2 regions of the Paenibacillus sp. FSL W8-0187 genome follow, and region 2 is predicted to be linked to the other one. Evidence: a T-box and tRNA genes for the amino acid it is inferred to sense, from the RefSeq annotation. Region 2 holds a T-box; the other holds one or more tRNA genes.
The links. The T-box of region 2 lies ahead of leuS (leucine--tRNA ligase). A T-box ahead of a tRNA ligase gene usually reads a tRNA of that ligase, here a tRNA-Leu.

Region 1: it encodes a tRNA-Leu, which carries the amino acid that the T-box ahead of leuS (leucine--tRNA ligase) is inferred to sense. The anticodon was not compared.

Annotation. Positions count from the first base shown of each region.
Region 1 covers NZ_CP150206.1:6,100,796-6,104,187, forward strand. Annotated here, with positions in the region: gene MKY48_RS27585 (AraC family transcriptional regulator) at 1-742, opposite strand, end outside; gene MKY48_RS27590 (general stress protein) at 1,005-1,469, opposite strand; tRNA gene MKY48_RS27595 (tRNA-Leu) at 1,783-1,865, opposite strand; tRNA gene MKY48_RS27600 (tRNA-Lys) at 1,905-1,980, opposite strand; tRNA gene MKY48_RS27605 (tRNA-Glu) at 2,065-2,139, opposite strand; gene MKY48_RS27610 (peptidase E) at 2,256-2,951, opposite strand; tRNA gene MKY48_RS27615 (tRNA-Ser) at 3,133-3,221, opposite strand; tRNA gene MKY48_RS27620 (tRNA-Asn) at 3,225-3,300, opposite strand; gene MKY48_RS27625 (SprT family protein) at 3,327-3,392, opposite strand, start outside.
Region 2 covers NZ_CP150206.1:2,149,125-2,152,516, forward strand. Annotated here, with positions in the region: gene MKY48_RS09475 (Gfo/Idh/MocA family oxidoreductase) at 1-239, shown strand, start outside; gene MKY48_RS09480 (AraC family transcriptional regulator) at 324-1,205, shown strand; T-box leader at 1,246-1,506, shown strand; gene leuS (leucine--tRNA ligase) at 1,596-3,392, shown strand, end outside.

The sequences.
Region 1 (3,392 bases), 3.5 Mb from region 2:
CCAGCATCAGCTGCTTCGCCTTGTTCAAACGGACATGGGCCAAATAATCCATTGCGCTGCACCCATACGTCTTCTTATATACTTCTACAAAATATTTAGGACTTAACTCGGAGAGATTCGCCAATTGTTCAATCGTTAAATCTTCATCATAATGTTCCTCGATATATTCCTTCACCCGCTCCAGCGCTTGCCGCTTATCATTCTTGGAGTATGGGCTGCATTCGGCAATCATTGTATATAGCAGCTCTTGAAAATCCAACTGAACCCTCCACTGCTTCATGGGCTCCTTGCTGTGAAAATCCTTATACATCGACCGACAGACGAGATTCAAGCGGTCCGGAGAGCTAATGACAAAGATGCCATCATAGGGCATGAGAGTGGCGCCGTCCACCTCATGCAATCGACCGCAGCCTGAGACACCTTCCATGAAACTAAAATGAAGTATTGCAACCGAAGCTTGCTCGTGTTCCTCAGAACTCTTGAGATCGGCACTCGTAATTCCGAAAGTAGACCCTGCTGCACAAAAATAAACACATCCCTTATTCATACGGGTGATTTGCTCTGCCTGTTGTAAACAGGTTTCTCCGCTCAGCGGGATGATCAGGGCTGGCTGCACTGCCAACTGCTGCTCCAAGGAGAGCTCATGCCCATGAACAATATCCATATTCCATAAACCGGCCATAAGCCCGCTGTATTCACGTGAATCTTTTTTGCTACTGCTATTCGTCGATAGGTTTACCATATGTACAGACCCCAACCTTAAATGAGAATGGTTATCATTATCATATAATTATCACACACCGTCCCAAAAGTCCAGCACGATCTTCTCTTCTCCACCTTATCGCATGACGATGGAAGGCAAAAAGAAAGCAGCCACGCGCTCCCTGTCAGGGAGTCGTAGCTGCTGCTTTTCAAATCGTATGGATGAGGCGGATCTTTCGCATGTGAGCAATTCAGTCCCCTTCAAGGGAGGGAAACTTTATCTCAAATCCACCGGATTGTCATTAGTTCCCCCGCTGGCGCTGCCTAGCTCTCGCCTCGCCGCCTTTGCGGCCCGCTTCTTCGCGGCTCATCTTGCCATCCCCGTTGCTGTCGCTGCCGCTTCTGGCTTCGCCGCCCTGCTGCCCAATCTCTTGATAGAACTCACGTCCGTGGGAATCCGAGGTAGCCTCGCCGCCTTTGCGTCCGATGTCCTCATAGAATTCTCTGCCATGAGAGTCGGAAGTCGCTTCCCCGCCCTTCTGGCCGATTTCCTGATAAAATTCCTTATCATGAGAGTTTGACGTGGATTCTCCGCCTTTTTTACCGATATCCTGATAAAAGTCTTTGTCATGGGAACGGGAAGTTGCTTCGCCGCCCTTCCGTCCGATTTCTTGGTAGAATTCTTTGTCATGTTTGTTCGCAGTTGCTTCTCCACCTAAACGTCCTGCTTCTTCACGGCTCATCTTTCCATTGTTGTTATTAGCCATTCTGAATCACTCCTTATAGGTAATTTGAAGTTGTTGCTCGTCCACGTTATGATATTAAACTTCTGACCAGAGATGAAACACCCGTTTTGCATAAACGCGCACTGAAAATCGATGAAAACCGTGATGAATCCTATGTAAACCTTGATATAAGAAAAACGTCTATCGACGTACATTCTAGAGAAGACAGACCGCGTTTAGATGTTGTTTTTCTTTCGATATCAGGTAGGCCATGCTTCGAAGTTTATACTTTCTGATATCTTAAACGCAAAAAAAAGCCCCGCACAAAGTGCGGAGCCTTTTCTTAATGTTCGTATGCGGTAGAGAGGACTCGAACCTCCACGGGTATACACCCACTACCCCCTCAAGATAGCGTGTCTGCCATTCCACCACTACCGCATAATATAAGGGATACATCATTTCGTTACTTCATAAAAATGGTGAGCCATGAAGGGCTCGAACCTTCGACACCCTGATTAAAAGTCAGGTGCTCTACCAACTGAGCTAATGGCTCTCGATGACAATCGTGCAGCTGCCATATAAGAAAGTGGTGTCCCGTAGAACCGACGGGGTTCTCATCCCGAGGTTATATAGAAAGTGGTGACCCGTAGGGGATTCGAACCCCTGTTACCTCCGTGAAAGGGAGGTGTCTTAACCCCTTGACCAACGGGCCACTTTAACCACGTCGCCGTGACGACAAGATTGAGTATAGCATAATTTCAAAAATGCTGGCAAGCTTTTTTTTCGTAAATTTTAATATTTATTTTCGGAGCTTTTTCGGCTTATAAATCAGCCTAAAAAATCCGGCGTTAACTTCTCTTCTTGAACGCGATTTCCTTCGAGTCCCACATGATATGCATGTGCATTTTTCCTTGAGCTTACGATCCTATGCAGCCGTCCGTCCATAAAATGCAAAGCAACCCCATCATCAGCTGCATATCCTGCTTGTGCTTCACCTTGAAGCACAAGTTTATGATAGGCAGGTCTTCTTTTGCTCTCACCATCATAATGAGGGCAATGACTGCCTTGTAATATACCCAAACCCTCAAGCTTGTACAAAGGCGCGTTCAACGGGTCCGTCACCCCTTGCTCAAACCAGCAAATGGAACCAGCGCTTAACCCAGTTAAGATGACACCCTGTTCATACGCCTCCTGGAGTATCTGATCCAGGCCCCATTCCTTCCACAAGACCAGCATATTGCGGGTATTGCCCCCGCCAACATAGATGATATCCTTCTCGAGTACAAAAGACCGAAGATCGGCAAAGTTCGGCTGGAACAGCGACAGATGAATGGGAGTACACGGCAGTGTCCGGAAAGCATGATAGAAACGTTCAATATAACCATCCGCATCCCCGCTTGCTGTCGGAACAAAACACACCTTAGGCATTTCTTTCGGTACTTGTGCCAAAATATAGCGATCAAGCAGCAGATTATCCGGTTCCATCGAGAAACCGCCGCCACCCATGGCAATTATCTGTTTCATTGTTCTCTGCCCCCATTTACGCTAGGCCAAAGAGAGAGGGATACTCTCTCTTTGGTCGAGACTGCGAAGAATGCCTAACGCAACTTATGCTCCGACGAACCCTATCCAGGATTCTCATCCCTATGCAAAAAAAAGCTCCCGATCACTTGGTGATGGGAGCTTTCTTTGATGTAACGCTCAACGGAGAGAGAGGGATTCGAACCCTCGCACCGCTTACGCAGTCTAACCCCTTAGCAGAGGGTCCCCTTATAGCCACTTGGGTATCTCTCCATATGGCTCCCCGAACAGGACTCGAACCTGTGACAACTCGATTAACAGTCGAGTGCTCTACCAACTGAGCTATCAGGGAACATTAAGTTGGATATTAATAATTTATCATGACTTCATAGGGGAGTCAAGTTTCAGAAGCGTAAGGCGTCCGGCGCACTTTCCACACCGATA
Region 2 (3,392 bases):
ACATCGAGCTTCGCAAATACATCGATATCGCAAGGCATCCGCAAGGCGATCATTTGTACCTGGTTAATGGCGAGGGAGAGTTTCATATGGAGCTTCAGGGCAAGGTGGGCTATCCATTCTTCGGGGAACTTATCCTGGATTGTCTGGAACGTACGGAGCATGCCATGTCCCAGGAGCACGCCTTCAAAGCCGGAGAATTGTGCGTCATCGCCCAAAATGAGGCCGTGCGCATTCCATAAAATCATTTATAATAGAGAAAACCCCGTTTTGTTGAGGGTTGAGGATTAAACAACTCCAAAATCGCTAAAGGGGCGATTCTCTAGATGACCTCATCTGCCGATATGATGCCAGGCTTTGACCGCATGCAGCTGCAGGCGCCGTTCGATCTGACCTATTACAATGAACAGCCGTTGTCCGGAGGACAGTTTCACTCGCATGCTTTTTATGAAATTTATTATTTCCATGAAGGACGCTGCACTTATTTGATCGGTGATTCCGTTTTCACGCTGAAGCCGGGGGATCTGCTCTTGATGAACGGGCTTACGCTTCACTGTCCGAATGTGGAGCCCGATTCCAGATATGTCAGAAGCATTTTGCATTTTGATCCGGCCTGGATCTGCAAGGGGCTTTCGGATACGGGCAAATCGATATTGCTGGATCCATTCGAAACGCTGCGGAATCACCGCATGACGCTGACGGGGGCGAACCGGGAGGAATTTGAAGGCATGCTGGCCGAAATACACCGCCTGTCCACGTCTGCGGCCGGTTTTCGCCAGGAACGGATGACTTTGCGTATTCAGGAGATGATGTACGTCATCGCGGACTGGTGCCAGGACGCTGTGCAGGATCAGGACTCCATCTCCGAGAAGGAGCGGCATGTCCAGCATGTCGTGTCGTTTGTCGAGGAACATTATATGCAGGATCTGACGCTGGACCGAATCGCCCGCGATATGCATATTACGAAACACTATTTATCCTCCTTATTTAAGGAGGTTACCGGAACAACGGTGTTTAAATATTTGTATCACCGGCGGATTAACCAAGCTAAAATTTTGCTCAGGCTCCATCCACATCTCAGCATCACGGAGATCAGCCAGGCGGCAGGTTTCAAGCATTTGGCTCATTTCAGCCGGATGTTCAAGGCCATGGTCGGGACGACACCGGAATATTACCGCAGAAGCGGAGAAGAGCTTTCATTGACTTGATCGGACTTTTTGGGTATAATAGCCACATTAAAACGGTAATATGAACGCGATGATGAGGATCAATCGTTCCACTTTCGATCATGCAGAGAGCCGGTGTCTGGTGAAAACCGGTTGACGATAGGAATGAACTCGCCTCGGAGCAATGGTGTTAACCCGGCCGTCGGAGGGCTGTATTCCGGCAGATTCGGCCGCTGAAGCATCGTCGTCTCATCCGCGATAAGGATGCAAAGGGAGTGAAAGGCAAAGCATGCCTTTGGCTAACTAGGGTGGTACCACGGGAATCAAACCTCTCGTCCCTAGCGATCAGCGCTATGGATGATGAGGTTTTTTTGTTTTTTTGGGCAATGGCATAGGCCTTGTCTCTCGACTGTGAAGGAGGAGCAATGAAGTATGACGGACAATCAACCAACGGGCCACGGCTATCAGCCGCAGGCCATCGAACCGAAGTGGCAGCAATACTGGGATGAGAACAAAACCTTTAAAACGGAAGATACCTCATCCAAACCGAAATTTTATGCGCTGGATATGTTTCCATATCCATCAGGCGCAGGCTTGCACGTAGGGCATCCGGAGGGATACACGGCGACTGACATCGTGTCCCGTTACAAGCGGATGCGCGGATACAATGTGCTCCATCCTATGGGATGGGATGCCTTCGGTCTGCCAGCGGAGCAGTATGCAATGGACACAGGCAAACATCCTCGCGAGTTTACCGTGCAAAATATTGATACATTCCGCCGCCAGATCAAATCTCTCGGTTTCTCGTATGACTGGGACCGCGAGATCAGCACCACCGATCCGGAATATTATAAATGGACCCAGTGGATCTTTATCCAGCTCTATAAGCGCGGCCTTGCCTATGTGGCTGAAGTACCGGTGAACTGGTGCGAAGCGCTCGGTACCGTGCTTGCGAACGAAGAGGTCATCGACGGTAAGAGTGAACGCGGAGGCCATCCGGTCGTACGTAAACCGATGCGTCAATGGATTCTGCGTATTACCGAATACGCGGATCGTCTGCTTGAGGATCTGGATGAATTGGACTGGAGCGAGAGCCTGAAGGATATGCAGCGCAACTGGATTGGCAAATCCACAGGCGCTGAGGTTCGTTTTGACATCGAAGGGTACGATGGTCATCTGGAGGTGTTCACAACCCGTCCAGATACGCTGTTCGGGGCAAGCTACTGTGTCCTGGCGCCGGAGCATGACCTCGTGGATAAGATTACGTCAGCCGATCAGCGTGAAGCCGTCAAGGCTTATCAAGATCAAGCTGCTCGTAAAAGCGACCTGGAGCGGACGGATCTGGCCAAGGATAAAACTGGTGTATTTACGGGTGCGTACGCTATCAATCCGGTAAACGGCGCTAAAGTGCCGATCTGGATCGCGGATTACGTGCTTGCTGGCTATGGAACGGGAGCCATTATGGCGGTTCCGGGTCATGACAGCCGCGACTGGGAGTTTGCGAAGCAATTCGGTCTTCCGATTATTGAAGTTGTTCAGGGTGGAAATGTCGAGGAGGAAGCATACAGCGGCAGTGGCGCGCATGTGAATTCCGGCTTCCTGAATGGGTTGGATAATGAAGAGGCTATCCAGGCGATGAATGAATGGCTGGAGCAAGAGGGCAAGGGCAAGAAGAAGGTAACTTACCGTCTGCGCGACTGGCTGTTCAGCCGTCAACGCTATTGGGGTGAGCCGATTCCGATTCTGCATCTGGAAGACGGAACGATGAAGACCGTGCCGGAGGATCAGCTTCCATTGCTGCTGCCGGATGTGGATCAGATTAAACCGTCCGGTACCGGCGAATCGCCGCTGGCTAACGTTACGGAGTGGGTGGAAACGGTAGATCCCGAAACGGGCATGAAAGCCCGCCGCGAGACCAATACGATGCCGCAATGGGCTGGCAGCTGCTGGTACTACCTGCGTTATATCGATCCGCGTAATAATGAGGAATTGTGCTCCAAGGAGAAGCAGAAGGAATGGCTGCCGGTTGACCTGTACATCGGTGGTGTGGAGCATGCGGTGCTTCATTTGCTGTATGCACGCTTCTGGCACAAAGTATTGTATGACCTGGGTGTTGTCGATACGAAGGAGCCTTTCCAGAAACTGGTCAATCAGGGTATGATCCTGGGCAACAATAATGAAAAAATGAGTAAATCCCGCGGCAATGTCATCAATCCGGATGATATTGTT